DNA from 4 places in the Streptomyces sp. NPDC085481 genome. Region 1 is predicted to be linked to each of the others. Evidence: riboswitches for the same ligand, from Rfam matches in the RefSeq annotation. Region 1 holds a riboswitch; each other region holds the start of a gene.
What was found. A riboswitch is a leader RNA that binds a small molecule or an ion and turns the genes downstream of it on or off. The one in region 1 is predicted to bind cobalamin.

Region 1 (4,562 bases):
CCCCCCGGGGCGCCCGCGCGGCCTCCGCCCGCACGTCGGCGAGCGACTTGGCGCAGCCGGGGCGACCGGTGCAGGCGCTGACGCCGACGGAGGGCGCGTCGGGGCGGGTGATCAGCCCGTACGAGGCGAGCTCGGCGAGCCGTCCGTGCCCGGCGGCGACGACCACCCCGCGCCAGGGCGTGAACCGCACCTCGCCGGCCGGCAGCAGCGCCCGCAGCTGAGCGGCGGTCAGCCGCCCGAGCGGCGCGAGGACGTGCAGGGCGCGGGGTCCGAGGGGTCCGGGGAGGAGCGGCGGGGGTACGGGCCGCGGGAGTACGGGTACGGGCTCGGCGCCGATCCCGGCGCGCGCCAGGGCGCCGGCCGGGTCCGGTCGGTGCCCCTCGGGCAGCTCGCGCACGCGCCAGGCCCCGTTGCCCGCGGCCCGGGCGGCGTCGAGGAACGCCCCGGCGGCGGCGAGGGCGGCACGGGGCGCGTCGGCGGCGGCGATGCGGAGGACCGGCCCGCCGACGCGCAGCAGCACCGTCGGCCCTTCTGCGAGCAAGGTCACATCCCCGCCGAGCCCCGCGACATCGCCCCGCCCGTCGTCCAGGACGAACAGGAACCGCCCCGAGAGCGCCGCCGTCCAGGGCTCGGCGCACAGCAGGGCGTCCAGCTCCCGGGCCCACAACTGCACGTCCGCGTACCCGAGTCCGTCCAGCCCCGCGGCCGGCGAGGCGACGATGTTGCGGGCCCGCTCGTGGGTGGGGGAGGGCAGCAGCCCGGCCCGGTCGAGCAGGCCGGCCAGCGCACCGCCACAGCCCTCACCGAGCCCGCGCAGCTCCACGTTCCCGCGCGAGGTGACGCTGACGCACCCGTCGCCGAGCGACTCCGCCGCGTCGGCGAGGACCTCGACCTGATGCGCCGTCAACCGCCCGCCGGGCAGCCGCAGTCGGGCCAGCCGGCCGTCGTCGGCGGAGTGCAGGCGCAGCGCACCCGGGCAGGCGTCGCCGCGGTCCCGTATGAGAGGTTCGCCCGGTTCGGGCGAGGTGCGTGGGGTGGCCGGCATGGCGGCGAGCATACCCACGGCCACGTCCGCTCCCACCTGCTCGGACGACGGGTGTGACGGGCGCGACGCGGGGGACGCGAGGTGCCGCGGCGGGCCCGGCGCGGCGGCGCCGCCCCCCGGCGGTGTGACCCGGCCGACTCCCCGCCCCCGCCCCACCGACCGCGCCACGATCTAGGATGCAGATCGGCATGGGGTCCCAGGACCCCGGGGAGGAAGCCCGGTGTGAATCCGGCGCGGTCCCGCCACTGTGAGCCGGTCCCGTGTTCCGGGGCCGGTGAGTCAGGAACTCCCGCCGTCCATACGACCACCCGGGGCGCGGACAACCCCGAGGAAGGGCCTGAGCTCGCCATGCTCCTGCTGCTGTCGCACTCCGACACCGACCTGCTCAGCGCCCGAGCGGCCACCGCCGCCGCGCCCGACTCCCCGGTCCGGTACCGGTTCGCCAACCCCGCCCGGCTCCCGCTCGCCGACCTGCCCGCCCTGCTCGAAGGCGCCGAGCTCGTCGTCGTCCGCCTGCTCGGCGGGCTGCGGTCCTGGCAGGAGGGCCTCGACGCGGTCCTGGCCGCCGGGAAGCCGGTGGTGGTGCTCAGCGGCGAACAGGCGCCCGACGCCCAGCTGATGGAGGCGTCCACCGTCCCCGTCGGCGTCGCCACCGAGGCCCACGCCTACCTGGCGCACGGCGGCCCGGGCAACCTGGAGCAGCTGGCCCGGTTCCTGTCCGACACGGTGCTGCTCACCGGTCACGGCTTCGAGCCCCCGGCGCCCGCGCCCACCTGGGGCCCGCTGGAGCGCGTCTCCAAGGCCGCGGACGGCGCCCCGACCATCGCGGTGCTCTACTACCGCGCCCACCACATGAGCGGCAACACCGCCTTCGTCGGCGCCCTGTGCGACGCCGTCGAGGAGGCCGGCGGCCGGGCCAAGGCGCTGTACGTGGCCTCCCTGCGCGCCCCCGAGCCGGAGCTGCTCGACGAGCTGCGCGGCGCCGACGCGATCGTGACCACCGTCCTCGCCGCCGGCGGCACCAAGCCCGCCGAGGCGCAGGCCGGCGGCGACGAGGAGGCCTGGGACGCGGGCGCGCTCGCCGCGCTCGACGTGCCGATCCTGCAGGCGCTGTGCCTGACGGGCTCGCGCGCCGCGTGGGAGGAGAACGACGAGGGCCTGTCGCCGCTGGACGCGGCGAGCCAGGTCGCCGTCCCCGAGTTCGACGGCCGGCTGATCACGGTCCCGTTCTCGTTCAAGGAGATCGACGAGGACGGCCTCCCGGCATACGTCGCCGACGCCGAGCGCGCCGCCCGCGTCGCCGGCATCGCCGTACGGCACGCCCGCCTGCGCCACATCCCGAACGCCGAGAAGAAGCTGGCGCTCGTCCTGTCCGCGTACCCGACGAAGCACTCGCGGATCGGCAACGCGGTCGGTCTGGACACCCCCGCCTCCGCGGTGGCGCTGCTCGACCGGCTCATCGCGGAGGGCTACGACTTCGGCCCGGTCGAGGACATCCCGGGCCTGGTGTCCGGCGACGGCGACGAGCTGATCTACGCCCTGATCGAGGCCGGCGGCCACGACCAGGACTGGCTCACCGAGGAGCAGCTGGCCCGCAACCCGGTCCGGATCCCCGCGGCCGACTACAAGCGCTGGTACGCCGAGCTGCCGGCCGAACTGCGCGCGCAGGTCGAGGAGCACTGGGGCCCGGCGCCCGGCGAGATGTTCCTGGACCGGTCGCGCAACCCGGAGGGCGACATCGTCCTGGCGGCGCTGCGCCGCGGGAACCTGCTGATCCTCATCCAGCCGCCGCGCGGCTTCGGCGAGAACCCGATCGCGATCTACCACGACCCGGACCTGCCGCCCTCGCACCACTACCTGGCGGCCTACCGCTGGATCGCCGCCCGCGCCGAGGACGGCGGGTTCGGCGCGGACGCGATGGTGCACCTGGGCAAGCACGGCAACCTGGAGTGGCTGCCCGGCAAGAACGCGGGCCTGTCCGCCGCGTGCGGCCCCGACGCGGCGCTCGGCGACATCCCCCTGGTCTACCCGTTCCTGGTCAACGACCCGGGCGAGGGCACCCAGGCCAAGCGCCGGGTGCACGCGACGCTGGTGGACCACCTGGTCCCGCCGATGGCCCGCGCCGACAGCTACGGCGACATCGCGCGCCTGGAGCAGCTGCTCGACGAGTACGCGCAGATCAGCTCGATGGACCCGGCGAAGCTCCCGGCGATCCGGGCGCAGATCTGGACGCTGATCCAGGCCGCGAAGCTGGACCACGACCTGGGGCTCGCCGACCGGCCGGACGACGACGGCTTCGACGACTTCCTGCTGCACGTCGACGGCTGGCTGTGCGAGGTCAAGGACGCCCAGATCAGGGACGGTCTGCACGTCCTCGGTGGTGCCCCGGCCGGCGAGGCCCGGGTGAACCTGGTCCTGTCGATCCTGCGCGCCCGCCAGATCTGGGGCGGCACCCAGGCGCTGCCGGGTCTGCGCGAGGCGCTGGGCCTGGACGAGTCGGCGGCGACCCGGACGACCGCCGACGAGGCGGAGGCGAAGGCGCGCGAGCTGGTCGAGGCGATGGAGGCGGCGGACTGGAGCCGGGACGCGGTGGCGACGGTCGCCGCCGGTCACTCCCAGGCGGTCGCGGACGTCCTCGACTTCGCCGCGACCCAGGTCGTCCCCCGCCTGGCCGCGACGACCGACGAACTCACCCACGCGGTCCACGCGCTGAACGGCGGCTTCGTCCCGGCCGGCCCGTCCGGCTCGCCGCTGCGCGGTCTGGTCAACGTGCTGCCGACCGGCCGTAACTTCTACTCGGTCGACCCCAAGGCCGTGCCGTCCCGCCTGGCGTGGGAGACGGGCCAGGCACTCGCCGACTCGCTCCTGGAGCGCTACCGCACCGACAACGGCGAGTGGCCGACCTCGGTCGGCCTGTCCCTGTGGGGTACGAGCGCGATGCGCACCGCGGGCGACGACGTCGCCGAGGCGCTGGCGCTGCTCGGTGTCCGCCCGCTGTGGGACGACGCCTCGCGCCGCGTGAACGGCCTGGAGTCGATCCCGCTCGCCGAGCTGGGCCGCCCGCGCATCGACGTGACGCTGCGCATCTCGGGCTTCTTCCGCGACGCGTTCCCGCACGTGATCGGGCTGCTCGACGACGCCGTACGTCTGGTGGCGGGTCTGGAGGGCGAGTCGGCGCAGGACAACTTCGTCCGCGCCCACGCCCAGGCGGACCTGGCGGAGCACGGTGACGAGCGGCGCGCCACGACCCGTATCTTCGGCTCGCGGCCGGGGACGTACGGCGCGGGCCTGCTCCAGCTGATCGACTCGCGCGACTGGCGTACGGACGCCGACCTGGCCGAGGTGTACACGGTGTGGGGCGGTTACGCGTACGGCCGCGGACTCGAAGGCCGCCCGGCGCGCGCCGAGATGGAGACGGCGTACAAGCGGATCGCGGTCGCGGCGAAGAACACGGACACGCGCGAGCACGACATCGCGGACTCGGACGACTACTTCCAGTACCACGGCGGCATGGTGG
Region 2 (4,562 bases), on a different contig from region 1:
CCACAGCCGCCGGGCGGGGACGCCCGCCGGCCCCAGCAGCACGGCGAGCGCCGCGATCAGGACGAGGGCCGCGCCGGGCCACGGTGGCAGCGAGATGGCGAGGAGGGTCAGGCCGAGTCCGAGCACGGCCTTGTCCACGGGATGGCGGCGGCGCCAGCGACTGCTGTGCGCCGCCGCGTCGATCGGCAGCACGGTCGTTCAGGACCGCTCGGTCGCCGCACCCGACGGGGCGCCGTCCGCGGCGTCCCCGGCCGAGACCCGGCCCCCGTCGCCGTCGCCTGCTGCCCGTGCCCGCTCCGCGCCCTGCCGACGGCCTCGGTGCAGGCCGAAGTAGTAGGCGAGGACACCCGCGCCGAGGGCGGCCTGGAGGGCGAAGAGCGCCGACTCGATCTCGCCCGACGGAGGCTCGTAGAGGGGGGAGAACCAGGGCTTGTAGTCCGGCTTGATCTCGGTGATCGCCGTCTCCGCCTCGGCGTCCGCTCCGGCGAACGGCTCTTTCTTGTGGTCGCCGAGGCCGAGGGCCAGGGGCAGGACGGCGAGGGCCGCCACGAGGAGCAGCAGCACCGTGTTGATCTTGGCGTTACGGCTCATCGGGCCACCGCCTCGGCGTCGGCGTCGGCCCGACGGTCCCGCCTGCCACCGGTCACGAGCACGCCGAGCCGGGTGAGCTCGCCCTTGCTGGACTGCACGAGCAGCCGCATCACGAGGACGGTGAGCAGGCCCTCGCTGACCGCGAGCGGGATCTGCGTGACGGCGAAGATGGAGCCGAACTTGGTGAGCGCCCCCGCGAAACCGCTGCTCGGGTCGGGGAAGGCGAGCGCGAGCTGCACACTCGTGACGCAGTAGGTGGTGAGGTCGGCGACGAACGCGCCGAAGAACACCGTCACCATCAGCGGGACGTCGTACCGGCGAAGGAGCCGGTAGACGCCGTAGCCCGCCCAGGGGCCCACGATCGCCATCGAGAAGACGTTGGCGCCCAGGGTGGTGAGACCGCCGTGTGCGAGCAACAGGGCCTGGAAGAGCAGGGTGATGGTGCCGAGGACCGTCATGATCGGCGGCCGGAACAGGATGGCACCGAGACCGGTGCCGGTGGGATGAGAGCAACTACCGGTGACGGAAGGCAGTTTCAGAGCGGACAGCACGAACGTGAAAGCGCCGGAGGCGCCCAGGAGCAGCGTGCTCTCCGGGTGCTCCTTCACTTCGCGGCTGAGTGACCGTACTCCGTGGACGACGAACGGCGCGGATGCGACGCCCCAGGCGACCGCGTGCGCCGGAGGAAGGAAACCCTCGGCTATGTGCATGGTTCAGCGAACCCTCTCCAGCACCTCGTGGATGGTTGACGTGCCCTGGCCGGTCTCCTGGCTGACGGGTACCACCGCCCGTGCTCCGCCTTCCCGGGTCCGAGGACCCAGTGGCTGCCCGCGAGGGCTGGAGCCGGACTTCCCGGTCACAGTGGCGAGGGCCGCACCGGTTTCGCACCGGATTTCCCGCTCACCAAGGCGTGGCGACCCTAACGGGCCCTCATGGGCAGTGACAAGCGGAGCCAGGCGCGCGGACGGGGCACGCGGACGGCGCGCGGAGGCGCCGGCAGCGCGGTCGCTCCGACCGGGCGCCGTGGGGCCGATGGCTCGGGAGCCGCCCCGCCCGGCCGGTGGCCGCGCGGTGTGTTTCACGCCATAGGGGTCGTCGGGAACCCGCGGAAGACCGCCCACGACTGACTGTCCGACCGGTTCGTATCACCCCCAGCGCACCGCGAGAAACGGAGACGAGATCTGTGGTGTCACACGGGACGGAGGCGGCCGCCCCGCCGGACGGGCGGGCGAATCCGCGGCTCACGGCCCTGCTCACCTGCGCGATGGCGTTCTCCATGCTCCAGTTGTTCCTGCTGGGGGCGCTCGGCCCGCGTCTGGTGGACGACATGGGTGTCTCGCCGGCCGTGCTCGGTCTGACCACGACCGTCGGCTTCGGCACCGCCGCCCTCCTCTCCCCGGTCGGGGGGCGGATCGTGGACCGGACCGGGCCTCGCCGCTCGCTGGTGCTGCTGCTGGTGGCCTCGGCCGCCGCCCTGGCTCTCATCGGTGCGGCTCCCGGTGCCGGGCTGCTGCTTGGCTCGGTGGCCCTGGGCGGGGTGCCGCAGGCGCTCGCCAACCCGGCCACCAACAAGGCCGTCCTGGCCGCGGTGGCCCCCGGCCGGCGCGGAGCCGTGACCGGCATGAAGCAGTCGGGCGTGCAGCTCGGGGCCTTCGCGGCGGGACTTCCGCTGGCCGGGCTCGCCGCCGGTCTGGGCTGGCGTGCCGCCGTGTGGACGGCCGCGTGCGCGGCGTTGCTGGCCGCAGGGTGGGCGCACCGGTCCCTGCCCGCCGATCCCGAGCCGCCCGCGTCCCCCGCCGGCCGTGTGCGGGCTCCGCGGGGCATGACGGCCTGGCTGTGCGGCTACTCACTCTTCCTCGGCGCGGGGATCGCCTCGGTCAACACGTATCTCGCGTTGTACGGGTCGGGGCCGCTGGACCTGGGACCGGCCGTCGCCGCGGTCCTGGTCGCCGTCCTCGGCGTCACGGGGATCGTGGGCCGCGTCGGGTGGTCCCGGGCCGCCCGGCCCGGGCGGGCCGAGTGGCTGCCCGCGCTCCTGGCGTGCGGGGCCGTCGGTGCGGCGGCCCTCATCGGTGCCGCGCGGTGGGCGGGCCCCCTGGTGTGGGCCGGTGCCGTCGCGGTGGGCGTGTTCGCGGTCTCGGCGAACGCCGTGTCCATGGTGCTGGTGATGCAGCGGGCCGAACCGGGCCGGGCCGGCCAGGATTCGGCCCTCGTCGCGGCGGGCTTCTTCGCCGGATTCGCGATCGGCCCCGCCGCGTTCGCGCCGTTCGCGGAGGCCGGCCACTACGGCCTGGGCTGGCTGCTCGTGGCCGCCGAGTTCACGGCCGCCGCGGCCGTCGCGTACGCGTGGTCCCGTCGCGACCGGGTGTCCGCCGCATGAGCGGCGTCGTGGGCGACTGGGCCGACCGGGCCCTGGCCGCCGTGATGGAACGCGTCACCACCACCGAGTCCCAGGTCGGGGAGCGGTTCCCGCTGTACGCGGATCCCCGGGACGGGGTCTGGAAGACGACCGGCGGCGGATCCTGGACCGGCGGCTTCTGGGCCGGACTGCTGTGGCTGCGGGCCCGGTACAGCGGAACGGCGGCCGATCGGCGCGCGGCCGCCGGGCGTATGACGGTTCTGGCGCCCTGGGCCGACGCGGACACCGTCACCCGGGGCCTGATCCTCTGGTACCCGACCGCCCTGGCCGACGGCGACGCGGGAGCCGCCGCGCTCCAGGAGCGGGCCGCCCGTGCCGTTCTCGCGGCCCGCCACCCGGAACTCGGCCTCGTTCCCTGGGGCGACGCCTTCGGCGGCTCCCGGCTGCAGGCCCGCGCCGACGGAGTGCCCGGGACCGTACCGCTGCTGTCCGGGGTCGCGCCCGGGGCCGCGGCCGAGCACCTCCACCGGCACCTGGACCTGTGCCTCGCGGCCGGCGGGGAACCGGTCCCCGCCTGGCGGTTCCAGGAAGGGGGCGCCGGCTGGCAGCCGTGCGAGGAGCCGGGGCGGGGGTGGAGCCGCGGCCGGGCCTGGCTGCTCCTCGCGGTCGCGGACGCCCTGCTCCGCCCTGAGGTCGTCGCCCATGACCGCGGTCGCCTGACAGCGGCGGCCCGGCAGCTGCTCTCGCTGGAGGGCGTGCTGTCCGGTCCATTCGTACCCCCGTCCGACACCACGGCCCCGCACGGCACCCTGGACACCTCGGCCGCGGCCATCACCGCGGTCGCCCTGCTCAAACTCGCCCGTCTGCCCGAGGACTGGGCGCCCGCCTGCTCGTACCGGGGGGTCGTCACCCTGAGCACCCTGGCCGCGCACCACCTCACGTACGGGAGCTGCGGACGTCCCGCGGGCATGCTGCTGGACGGCTGCTACGACGCGGGCCGGGGCCTGGCCGAGTGCCACGAACTGGTCTGGGGTGACTTCTTCCTGGCCCTCGGCCTGGCCTCGCTGAACGGCCTGGTCGACCTCACCCGCGTGTAGCGGCGCCCTCGGCGTGGTCGCGGAGGACCCTGCGGGCGACCGAGGTGACGTGGAGTTCGTCGGGGCCGTCGAGGATCCGCGCGACCCGTCCGCCGCGGAACAGGGCGGGCAGGGGGGTGTCCGGGCCCAGGCCGGCCGCACCGAACACCTGGATCGCCGCATCGGCGACCTGCTGGAGCATCCGCGCCGCGGCCACCTTCGCCAGGCCCACCTCGGTACGGGCGTCCTGTCCGGCGGCGATCAGCGCCACTGCCTCGTGGACCAGCGGCCGCGTGGTGCGCAGGGCCAGCAGTGCGTCGAACACGTGCTGCTGGACGAGCTGGTGGTCCGCCAGCGGGCCGCGCGACCCGCGACGGGTGACGGCACGCTCGCACATGAGGTCGAAGGCCCGCTGAGCCTGGCCGAGCCAGCGCAGGCAGCGCAGCGTCCTGCCCATCGCGAGCCGCTCGCCCGCGACGGTCAGGGCGCCGCCCTCCGGCCCCACCAGATGGTCGGCCGGAACCTCGACGCCGTCG
Region 3 (4,562 bases), on a different contig from region 1:
CAAGGACCCGCTGCGCGGCGGCGAGGTCACCACCTTCCTCGGCGGTGGCCACGGCCTGTCGATGCGCATGCTCGACGAGATCGGCGGATGGCCCGAGGACTTCTTCTTCACCCACGAGGAGACCGACCTCGCCTGGCGCGCCCTCGACGCCGGCTGGACCGTGCGGTACGCCCCCGAGCTGCTGCTCCAGCACCCCAGGACCAGCCCGGCACGGCACGCCGTCTACTACCGGATGACCGCGCGCAACCGCGTCTGGCTGGCCAAGCGGAACCTCCCCGCGGTCCTCGTCCCCGTCTACCTGGGGGTGTGGATCCTGCTCACCCTGGCCCGTACGCGCTCCCTTTCCGGCCTCGCCGCGTGGTTCCAGGGCTTCGCCGAGGGAGCGCGCCGCTCCGGCGGGCCGAGGCGGCCCATGCGCTGGGCCACCGCCTGGCGCATGGCCCGCCTCGGGCGGCCGCCGGTCATCTAGCGGCCGGTCGCCTGGCCGCCGGTCGTCTGTCCGCCGGCCCCTGGCCGGCCGGTCACGACGTCGGCAGCTCCTCCCGGACCGTGCGGGCCGCGGCCACCAGGTGCTCGAGGGCCGCACGGGTCTCCGGCCAGGCGCGGGTCTTCAGGCCGCAGTCCGGGTTGACCCACAGCCGCTCCGCGGGGATCGCCGCGAGGCCCGTACGGAGCAGGTCGGCGGCCTCCTCGGTGCTCGGCACCCTGGGGGAGTGGATGTCGTAGACACCGGGACCGGCCTCGCGCGGATAGCCGTGGGCGGCGAGCTCGCGGGCCACCTGCATGTGGGAGCGGGCCGCCTCCAGGCTGATGACGTCCGCGTCGAGGTCGTCGATGGCGCCGATGACGTCGCCGAACTCGGCGTAGCACATGTGCGTGTGGATCTGGGTGTCCGGCCGCACCCCGCTCGTGGCCAGCCGGAACGCCTCCGTCGCCCACGCCAGGTACGCGGGCCGGCCCGCCGCCCGCAGTGGCAGGGTCTCCCGCAGCGCCGGCTCGTCGACCTGGATCACCGAGGTCCCCGCCGCCTCCAGGTCGGTGACCTCGTCCCGCAGCGCGAGCGCGACCTGCCGGGCCGTCTCCGCGAGCGGCTGGTCGTCGCGGACGAACGACCAGGCGAGCATCGTGACCGGACCGGTGAGCATGCCCTTGACCGGGCGCGAGGTCAGCGACTGCGCGTACGAGGTCCAGCGCACCGTCATCGGCCCCGGCCGTGACACGTCGCCCGCGAGGATCGGCGGCCTGACGTACCGCGTGCCGTACGACTGCACCCAGCCGTGCCGCGTCGCGAGGTACCCGTGCAGCTGCTCGGCGAAGTACTGCACCATGTCGTTGCGTTCGGGCTCACCGTGCACCAGGACGTCGATGCCGGCCTTCTCCTGGAAGGCGACCACCTCGCGGATCTCCGCCTCGATGCGCTCCTCGTACGCGTCGCCGCCGATCCGGCCCGCCCGCAGGTCGGCCCGCGCCGTGCGCAGCGCGCCCGTCTGCGGGAACGAACCGATGGTCGTGGTCGGCAGCAACGGCAGCCGCAGGTGCGCCCGTTGGGCCGCGGCCCGCTCGGCGTACGGCTGCGAGCGGCGGGCGTCCGTGGCGGTCACCGCCGCCGTACGGGCCCGCACCGCCGGATCGCGGGTCAGCGCGGACGCGGCGCGGGAGGACAACGCGGCCCGGTTCGCGGCGAGCCGCGCGGTGATCGCGCCGGGCCCCTCGGCGAGCCCGCGCGCCAGCGTCGCGATCTCCTCCGTCTTCTGCCGCGCGAACGCCAGCCAGCGCCCCACCTGCGGATCGACGTCCCGCTCGGCCGCCGCGTCGAGCGGCACGTGCAGCAGCGAGCAGGAGGCGGCGACGTCGACGCGGTCGGCGAGCCCGAGCAGGGTCGCGAGCGTGGCCAGCGACTTCTCCAGGTCGTTGATCCACACGTTGCGGCCGTCCACGACCCCGGCGACGAGCCGCTTGCCGGGCAGGCCGCCGGCCGCCGCGAGATCCTCCAGGTTCGCCGATGCAGGACCGGTGAAGTCCAGGGCGAGGCCGTCGACCGGCGCCTTCGCCAGGACGGGCAGCGCGTCGCCGAGCCGGTCGAAGTAGGAGGCGACGAGCAGCCGCGGCCGGTCGGCGAGGGCGCCCAGATCGCGGTACGCGCGGGCGGCGGCGTTCAGTTCGGCGGGCGTGCGGTCCTGCACGAGCGCCGGCTCGTCCAGCTGCACCCACTCCGCGCCCGCCGCCCGCAGATCGGCGAGCACCTCGGCGTACACCGGCAGCAGCCGGTCGAGGAGGGTGAGCGGTACGAAATCGGCCGGGGCGTCCGCGGCCGGCTTGGCGAGCAGCAGATAGGTCACGGGCCCGACCAGGACCGGCCGGGCGGTGAGCCCGAGCCCCAGCGCCTCGGTCAACTCGCCGACCTGCTTGGCCGAGTCGGCGCTGAACACGGTGCCGGGACCGAGCTCGGGCACCAGGTAGTGGTAGTTGGTGTCGAACCACTTGGTCATCTCGAGCGGCGCCACGTCCTGCGTGCCGCGCGCCATGGCGAAGTAGCCGTCGAGCGCGTCGGCGGCCACCGCGGCACGGTGCCGGGCGGGCACGGCGCCGACCATGACGCTGGTGTCCAGGACGTGGTCGTAGAACGAGAAGTCCCCGGTCGGCACTTCCCTGATGCCGCCCTCGGCGAGCCGCCGCCAGGTGGCGCGGCGCAGCCCTGCCGCCGTCTCCTGCAACCGGTCGGCCGTCACCCGGCCGTTCCAGTAGCCCTCGACGGCCTTCTTGAGCTCCCGGTTCGGGCCCTGACGCGGATACCCGTACACGGTGGTGGTCACGGAACTCTCCTTCGCGAGTCGTGTGAAGGATCCCGGTGGACCACGGGGACGCGAAGGAGCGCGGGACACACGGTGGGTGTGCCCGACGTCGCCGACCCGCCCTCGAGGTCACCGGAATCTCCGCGCGCGGTCGTCGCGCACGGGCAGTGGCAGGTCTTCGGACTCGCGAGCACGCCCGGCCCGGCCGACGCAGACGTCGACCGGCGGACACCTACTGGCCGTCGCTTCCCGGACCCGTCTCGGGTCCAGTGCTGTGTGACGGCGGTCGTTCCCGCTCACCGCTGCGGGGCAGTCCCGGATTTTCACCGGGTTCCCTCTTACGACGCATCCCGCCTGGAGGACGGGGCGAACCAGCTGCACCGCACACCCTACGCGCCGGGTGGGAGTGGCGCGTGGGGTTTCGGGGGTGAGGGTTGCGGGGCGGACTCGGGTCGGGTGGTGGGGCGGGCGTCACAGGCCGATGTCGCGGGCGCGCAGGTCGGCCAGGGACTCCCTGCGGACGAGGAGCCGGCTCGTGCCCGCCGAGACGGCGACGACCGGCGGGCGGCCGACCAGGTTGTAAGAGGAGGCCATCGACAGGTGGTACGCGCCGGCCACCGGCAGGGCGAGCAGGTCGCCCGGGTGGATGTCCGCGGGGAGGCTGACGTCCTCGGCGAGGACGTCACCGGCCTCGCAGTGGCGTCCCACGACCGTCGCCCGCAGCGGCCCGGCGGCCGAGGGGCGGCCGATCAGCCGCGGCACGTACCTCACCCCGTACAGCGCCGGGCGCGGGTTGTCGCTCATCCCGCCGTCCACGGCGACGAAGACCCGCTCGGGGGTGGTCTTCACCGCGAGGACCCGGTAGACGGCGACTCCGGCCGGACCGGTCACGGCCCGCCCCGGCTCCACGATCAGCCGCGGTACGGGCAGTCCGGCGCCCGCGCAGCTCTCGATCAGCTCGGCGCGGACCCGGCGGGCGAGCGCGGTCAGGTCGAGCGCGGGGTCGCCCGGCCGGTACGCGATGCCGTGGCCGCCGCCGAGGTCGAGCTCGGGCAGCACGACCCCGTGGGCGTCCCGGGTGCGGGCCATCAGGCCGACCAGCCGGCGCACCGCGACCAGATAGGGCTTGACGTCGGTGATCTGCGAGCCCAGGTGGCAGTGCAGACCGGTGAGTTGCAGCTGCGGCTGGTCGAGGATCCGGGCGATGGCGTGCTGGGCGTGGCCGTCCCGCAGGGAGAGACCGAACTTCTGGTCGTCCGAACCCGTGCGGATCTTGGCGTGGCCGCCCGCGCTGATGCCGGGGGTGACCCGCAGCATCACCTTCTGCCGGCCCTTCGGGCCCACGGCGGCGGCGATCCGGGCGATCTCCGCGGGGCTGTCGATGACGATCCGGCCCACCCCGAGGCGCAGCGCTGTCCGCAGGTCCTCCGGGGACTTGGCGTTGCCGTGCAGCAGGATCCGCTCGGCCGGGAAGCCGGTGGTGACGGCCAGCTCCAGCTCGCCCGCGGAGCAGACGTCCAGACCCAGGCCCTCCTCCTCGACCCAGTGGACCAGCGCGCGGCACAGGAACGCCTTGGCCGCGTAGTGGACCTCGGCCTCGGGGAAGGCGTCGCGGTAGGTGCGGCAGCGGTCGCGGACCTCGGCCTCGTCGAGGACGTAGACGGGGGTGCCGTGGCTCTGGGCGACCTCGTCCAGCGGCACCCCGCCGACGAAGACCCGGCCGTTCGGCCCCTCGGCGGTGGACGCGGGCCAGACGGACAGGTCGCCCGC
Region 4 (4,562 bases), on a different contig from region 1:
GCGCGCCGTGGCTCGACCGTGACGAGGTACGGCTGCTGCAGCGTACGGACGCCCAGGCCTGGACGGTGTCCGACCTGCCGCTCCTGGACGCCGCACGCCACCGGCTCGGCAACCCGAAGGAGGCGCTGCGCAAGCGCCGGCACGCCGCGACCGTCGCCGCCGAGCGCGAGCGCATGGCCGGCGTCATCGACAACATCATCGCTTCCGACGCCGACGGCGAGGGCGCGGTGACGATGCTGCGCGGCCGGGACCTCCAGGACAGCCTGATCGACGAGAGCGCCCTGCCGAGCGCCGATCCCGAGCCGCTGGCCGGCCCGTTCGCGCACATCGTCGTGGACGAGGCCCAGGAACTGACCGACGCGGAGTGGCAGATGCTGCTGCTCCGCTGCCCCTCCCGCAGCTTCACCATCGTCGGCGACCGCGCGCAGGCCCGGCACGGCTTCACGGAGTCCTGGCAGGAACGGCTGGAGCGGGTCGGGCTCGACCGGATCGAGGTGGCCTCGCTCAGCATCAACTACCGGACACCGGAAGAGGTCATGGCGGAGGCCGAGCCGGCCATCCGCGCCGCGCTCCCCGATGCCAACGTGCCGACCTCGGTCCGCAGCAGCGGCCTCCCGGTCGTCCGCGGATCGGTCACGGAGCTCGACTCGATCCTCGACACCTGGCTCACCACCCACGCCGAGGGCATCGCCTGCGTCATCGGCGACCCCGCCTTCGAGCCGACCGCCCGGGTCCGCTCGCTCACCCCGAGCCTCGCGAAGGGCCTCGAGTTCGACCTGGTCGTCCTCGTCGACCCGGAGAACCTCGGCACCGGCATCGAAGGAGCCGTCGACCGCTATGTCGCGATGACCCGCGCGACCCGGCAACTCGTCATCCTCACGAGCTCGTGACGAGCCGCTGACAAGCCCCTGCCGAGGGCCGCGGACCTAGGTCCCGTGCGCCCGGTCCTACGCCCTCCGCCCGTTACGTCGTCCCCGTGGCCCGCCCTAACGTCACCGGCATGGAGACGACAGGGATCCTCGACGAGGCACTTCAGCGACTGCACGGCTCGGGGCCCGAGCGGGTGGGCCGGCTGACCAACCACGCGCCGATGGCCGTGGAGGCGCTGGCCGCCCGGGGGCGGGCGGGGGCGGTGCACCGGTGGCTGGACCTGTACGCACGGAAGCTGGAGGAGTTCCCGGCCGGGGTCGAGCCGGTGACGGACGCCGGCTGGCGGCTCGCGCTGGGGGATCCGCGGCGGGTCGCCGACTGGATCGACTACTTCGGCCGGGAGATCGGGGAGCGGCCGTGGCGTGACGTGCTCGCGCAGTGGTGGCCGCGGCTGCTGCCCGGGATGTACGGCGGGTCGACGCATCCGGTGATCCGGGTGGGGCACGCCGTGCGCACCCTGCTCGCCGGCGAGGTGACCGAGCCGCGCCTGGCCGAACTCGCGCACGGGCTCGGCTACTGGGCGGCCCGGCACCGCCCCGTATCCGGTCTCGCTCCCCTGCGCGGCGCCGACAGCGCGGCCGGCGCCCTCGACGCGGTGGTGCCCGTCGCCGAGCGGGACGGGGCCTTCCCCGCACGGCTCGACCGCGTCACCGGCCTGCCGGTGTGGGCGGCCGGTGTCACGGACCCGGACGAGGCCCGTCGCCGCCTCGCCGAACTCGTGCGGGCGGCCACCCACCGCTACGCCACCCACGGCCACGGCGAGGAGACGATGCTGGTCCACGCCGCCACGGCCCCCAACGCCGTCCTGCGCACCCTGCCCGCCCTCCCGAGGCCCCTGTGGGCACCCAGCCTGCACGCCGCCTGGACGGCGTCCGCCGCGGTGACCGCGATGTACGCACCGGACGCCCCCGTCGCCTTCGTGCCGCCGGGGTCCCGCACCGCCGAAGAGGTCTTCGAACTGGCCCTCGCCCACGGCGACGAACACGTCGTCAAACTGACCGACACCGCCCTCGACATCGGCGACGAGCAGGCCCTGGCAGCGGCCCTGAGGGCCGTCGAACTGAGCGAGCCGCTGCGCTAGCGGCCTGTCGTAGGCTGGCGGTGCAGCTGGTTCGCCCCGTCCTCCAGGCGGGATGCGTCGTAAGAGGGAACCCGGTGGGAATCCGGGACTGCCCCGCAGCGGTGAGCGGGAACGACCGCCGTCACACAGCACTGGACCCGGCACGGGTCCGGGAAGCGACGGCCAGTAGGTGTCCGCCGGTGATCCCGGTGGGCGTGCTCGCGAGTCCGAAGACCTGCCGCTGCCCGTGCGCCGGCATCCCGTGCGCGCGGAGCCCTTGCCGCGACTCGCGAAGGAGAGTTGACGTGGCCGATCGCACCGTCACGCGTCCCACCACCCGCACCGCCAAGACCCCGGACGACTCCCGGGTCGTCCTCGCCCACATCATGAGCGAGCACGACACCAACCTCTACGGGACCATCCACGGCGGCGTGATGATGAAGCTCATCGACGACGCCGCCGCGGCCGCCGCGGGGCGGCACGCCGACGGGCCCGCCGTGACCGTCTCCGTCGACCGGATGACCTTTCTCGCTCCCGTACGGGCCGGGGACCTGCTCAGTGTGGAGGCCGGACTCGAGCGGGCCGGGCGGACGTCGATGACCGTCGGCGTACGGGTCACCGCCGAGCGCTGGAACAGCTCCGGTCCCGCCGCCGAGGTCGCCACCGCCTTCCTCACCTTCGTCGCGATCGACGCCGAGGGACGTCCGCGGGCCGTGCCCGTCCTCGAGCGTGGTGAGGGAGTGCCCGTTTCCGATGCCCCCTGACATGAGCACGGATTCCGCTCGGCGTTCAAGGTCGATCAGGGGAGGTCAAGGTCACAGCGGTTTCCCCTGCTGCTCCTTTGACGCGCTGACCTAGCATCCGAGCATGACTGTGCTGCCTGACGACGGCCTTTCGCTGGCCGCCGAATTCCCCGCAGCGACCCATGCCCAGTGGCAGCGCCTCGTGGCGGGCGTACTGAGCAGGTCGGGCAAGGACGTTCCGGAGACCGAGGCCGAGGACGTCCTGTCCACCGCGCTCGAGGACGGCCTGCGGGCCCGTCCGCTGTATGGCGAGGGCGACGCCGGGCCCGAGCCCGGCCTGCCCGGGTTCGCGCCGTTCGTCCGGGCGAGCCGGGCCGAGGGGAACACCGCGGGCGGCTGGGACGTGCGCCAGCGGCACACGACCGCCGACCCGGACGCGGTCCTGACGGACCTGGAGAACGGCGTCACCTCGCTGTGGCTGAGGGTGGGCGCGGGCGGCATCCCGACGGCCGGGCTCGACCGGGTGCTCGGGAACGTGTACCTCGACCTCGCCCCCGTCGTGCTCGACGCCGGTCCCGAGACCGTGGCCGCCGCTAACGAGCTGTTCGACATCCACGGGCGGCGCGGGGTCGGCACCGACGCCGTGCGCGGCAACCTCGGCGCCGATCCGCTCGGCACCGAGGCCCGTACCGGCGCCGCGTACGACGGCGACGGCTTCCCCGCCGCCGTCGGTCTGGCCCGGCGCTGCGCCGAGGGGTACCCGGGGCTGCGGGCGCTGACCGTGGACGCCCTGCCGTACCACGAGGCCGGCGGCTCCGCCGCGCAGGAGCTCGGCAGCTCGCTCGCCACCGGTGTCGCCTATCTGCGGGCGCTCACCGAGGGCGGTCTGACGGTGGAACAGGCGCTCGGGCAGCTGGAGTTCCGGTACGCCGCCACCGCCGACCAGTTCCTGACCATCGCCAAGCTGCGCGCCGCGCGCCGGCTGTGGGCGCGGGTGGCGGAGGCGTGCGGCGCTCCGGCGGCCGGGGCGCAGCTCCAGCACGCGGTGACCTCGCCGGTGATGATGTCGGCCCGCGACCCGTGGGTGAACATGCTGCGCACGACGGTCGCCACGCTGGCGGCCGGGGTGGGCGGTGCCGAGTCGGTCACCGTGCACCCCTTCGACCACGCGCTCGGTCTGCCGGACGCGTTCGCGCGCCGGATCGCCCGGAACACCTCGACCATCCTCATCGAGGAGTCGCACCTGTCCCGGGTGATCGACCCGGCCGGCGGCTCCTGGTACGTCGAGCGGCTGACCGACGAGCTCGCGCACGCCGCCTGGGAGTTCTTCCAGGAGATCGAGCGGGCGGGCGGTCAGGCGGCCGCCCTGCGGGCCGGAACCGTCCGGGAGCGGCTGGCCGCGACCTGGGCGGAGCGCTCCAGGGCCCTCGCCAGGCGGCGTGAACCGGTCACCGGTGTCAGCGAGTTCCCGCACCTCGCGGAGAAGCCCGTGGTGCGCGTGCCCGCGCCCGCCGAGCCGGGTGGCGGCCTGCCGCGCGTCCGGCGCGACGAGGCGTACGAGGCGCTGCGCGCCCGCTCCGACGCGCATCTGGCGGCGAACGGCGTCCGGCCGCGCGTCTACCTGGCCGCGCTCGGGCCCGCCGCCGCGCACACGGCCCGGCTCACCTTCGCCGCCAACCTCTTCCAGGCGGGCGGCATCGAGCCCGTCAGCGAGGGTTCGTTCGAGGACAGCGGCGCCGGCGAAGCCTGCCTGTGCTCCAGCGACGCCCTGTACGAGGAGCAGGCCGAGTCCACCGCCGCGGCCCTGCGCGCGGCCGGCGCCGGGCATG

Region 2: another riboswitch for cobalamin. It lies ahead of ACIGEZ_RS20055 (energy-coupling factor ABC transporter permease); the one in region 1 lies ahead of cobN (cobaltochelatase subunit CobN).
Region 3: another riboswitch for cobalamin. It lies ahead of metE (5-methyltetrahydropteroyltriglutamate--homocysteine S-methyltransferase); the one in region 1 lies ahead of cobN (cobaltochelatase subunit CobN).
Region 4: another riboswitch for cobalamin. It lies ahead of ACIGEZ_RS16780 (acyl-CoA thioesterase); the one in region 1 lies ahead of cobN (cobaltochelatase subunit CobN).

The regions. Positions count from the first base shown of each region.
Region 1 is NZ_JBITTJ010000002.1:283,401-287,962, forward strand. It holds gene ACIGEZ_RS07145 (cobalamin biosynthesis protein CobG) at 1-1,057, opposite strand, end outside; cobalamin riboswitch at 1,219-1,353, shown strand; gene cobN (cobaltochelatase subunit CobN) at 1,394-4,562, shown strand, end outside.
Region 2 is NZ_JBITTJ010000009.1:43,026-47,587, forward strand. It holds gene cbiQ (cobalt ECF transporter T component CbiQ) at 1-192, opposite strand, end outside; gene ACIGEZ_RS20050 (energy-coupling factor ABC transporter substrate-binding protein) at 199-591, opposite strand; gene ACIGEZ_RS20055 (energy-coupling factor ABC transporter permease) at 588-1,301, opposite strand; cobalamin riboswitch at 1,331-1,514, opposite strand; gene ACIGEZ_RS20060 (MFS transporter) at 1,775-2,971, shown strand; gene ACIGEZ_RS20065 (sugar ABC transporter permease) at 2,968-4,047, shown strand; gene ACIGEZ_RS20070 (acyl-CoA dehydrogenase family protein) at 4,034-4,562, opposite strand, start outside.
Region 3 is NZ_JBITTJ010000007.1:18,889-23,450, forward strand. It holds gene ACIGEZ_RS16615 (glycosyltransferase family 2 protein) at 1-469, shown strand, start outside; gene metE (5-methyltetrahydropteroyltriglutamate--homocysteine S-methyltransferase) at 522-2,813, opposite strand; cobalamin riboswitch at 2,961-3,166, opposite strand; gene lysA (diaminopimelate decarboxylase) at 3,264-4,562, opposite strand, start outside.
Region 4 is NZ_JBITTJ010000007.1:50,459-55,020, reverse strand. It holds gene helR (RNA polymerase recycling motor ATPase HelR) at 1-890, shown strand, start outside; gene ACIGEZ_RS16785 (questin oxidase family protein) at 1,001-2,011, shown strand; cobalamin riboswitch at 2,072-2,227, shown strand; gene ACIGEZ_RS16780 (acyl-CoA thioesterase) at 2,377-2,754, shown strand; gene ACIGEZ_RS16775 (methylmalonyl-CoA mutase family protein) at 2,858-4,562, shown strand, end outside.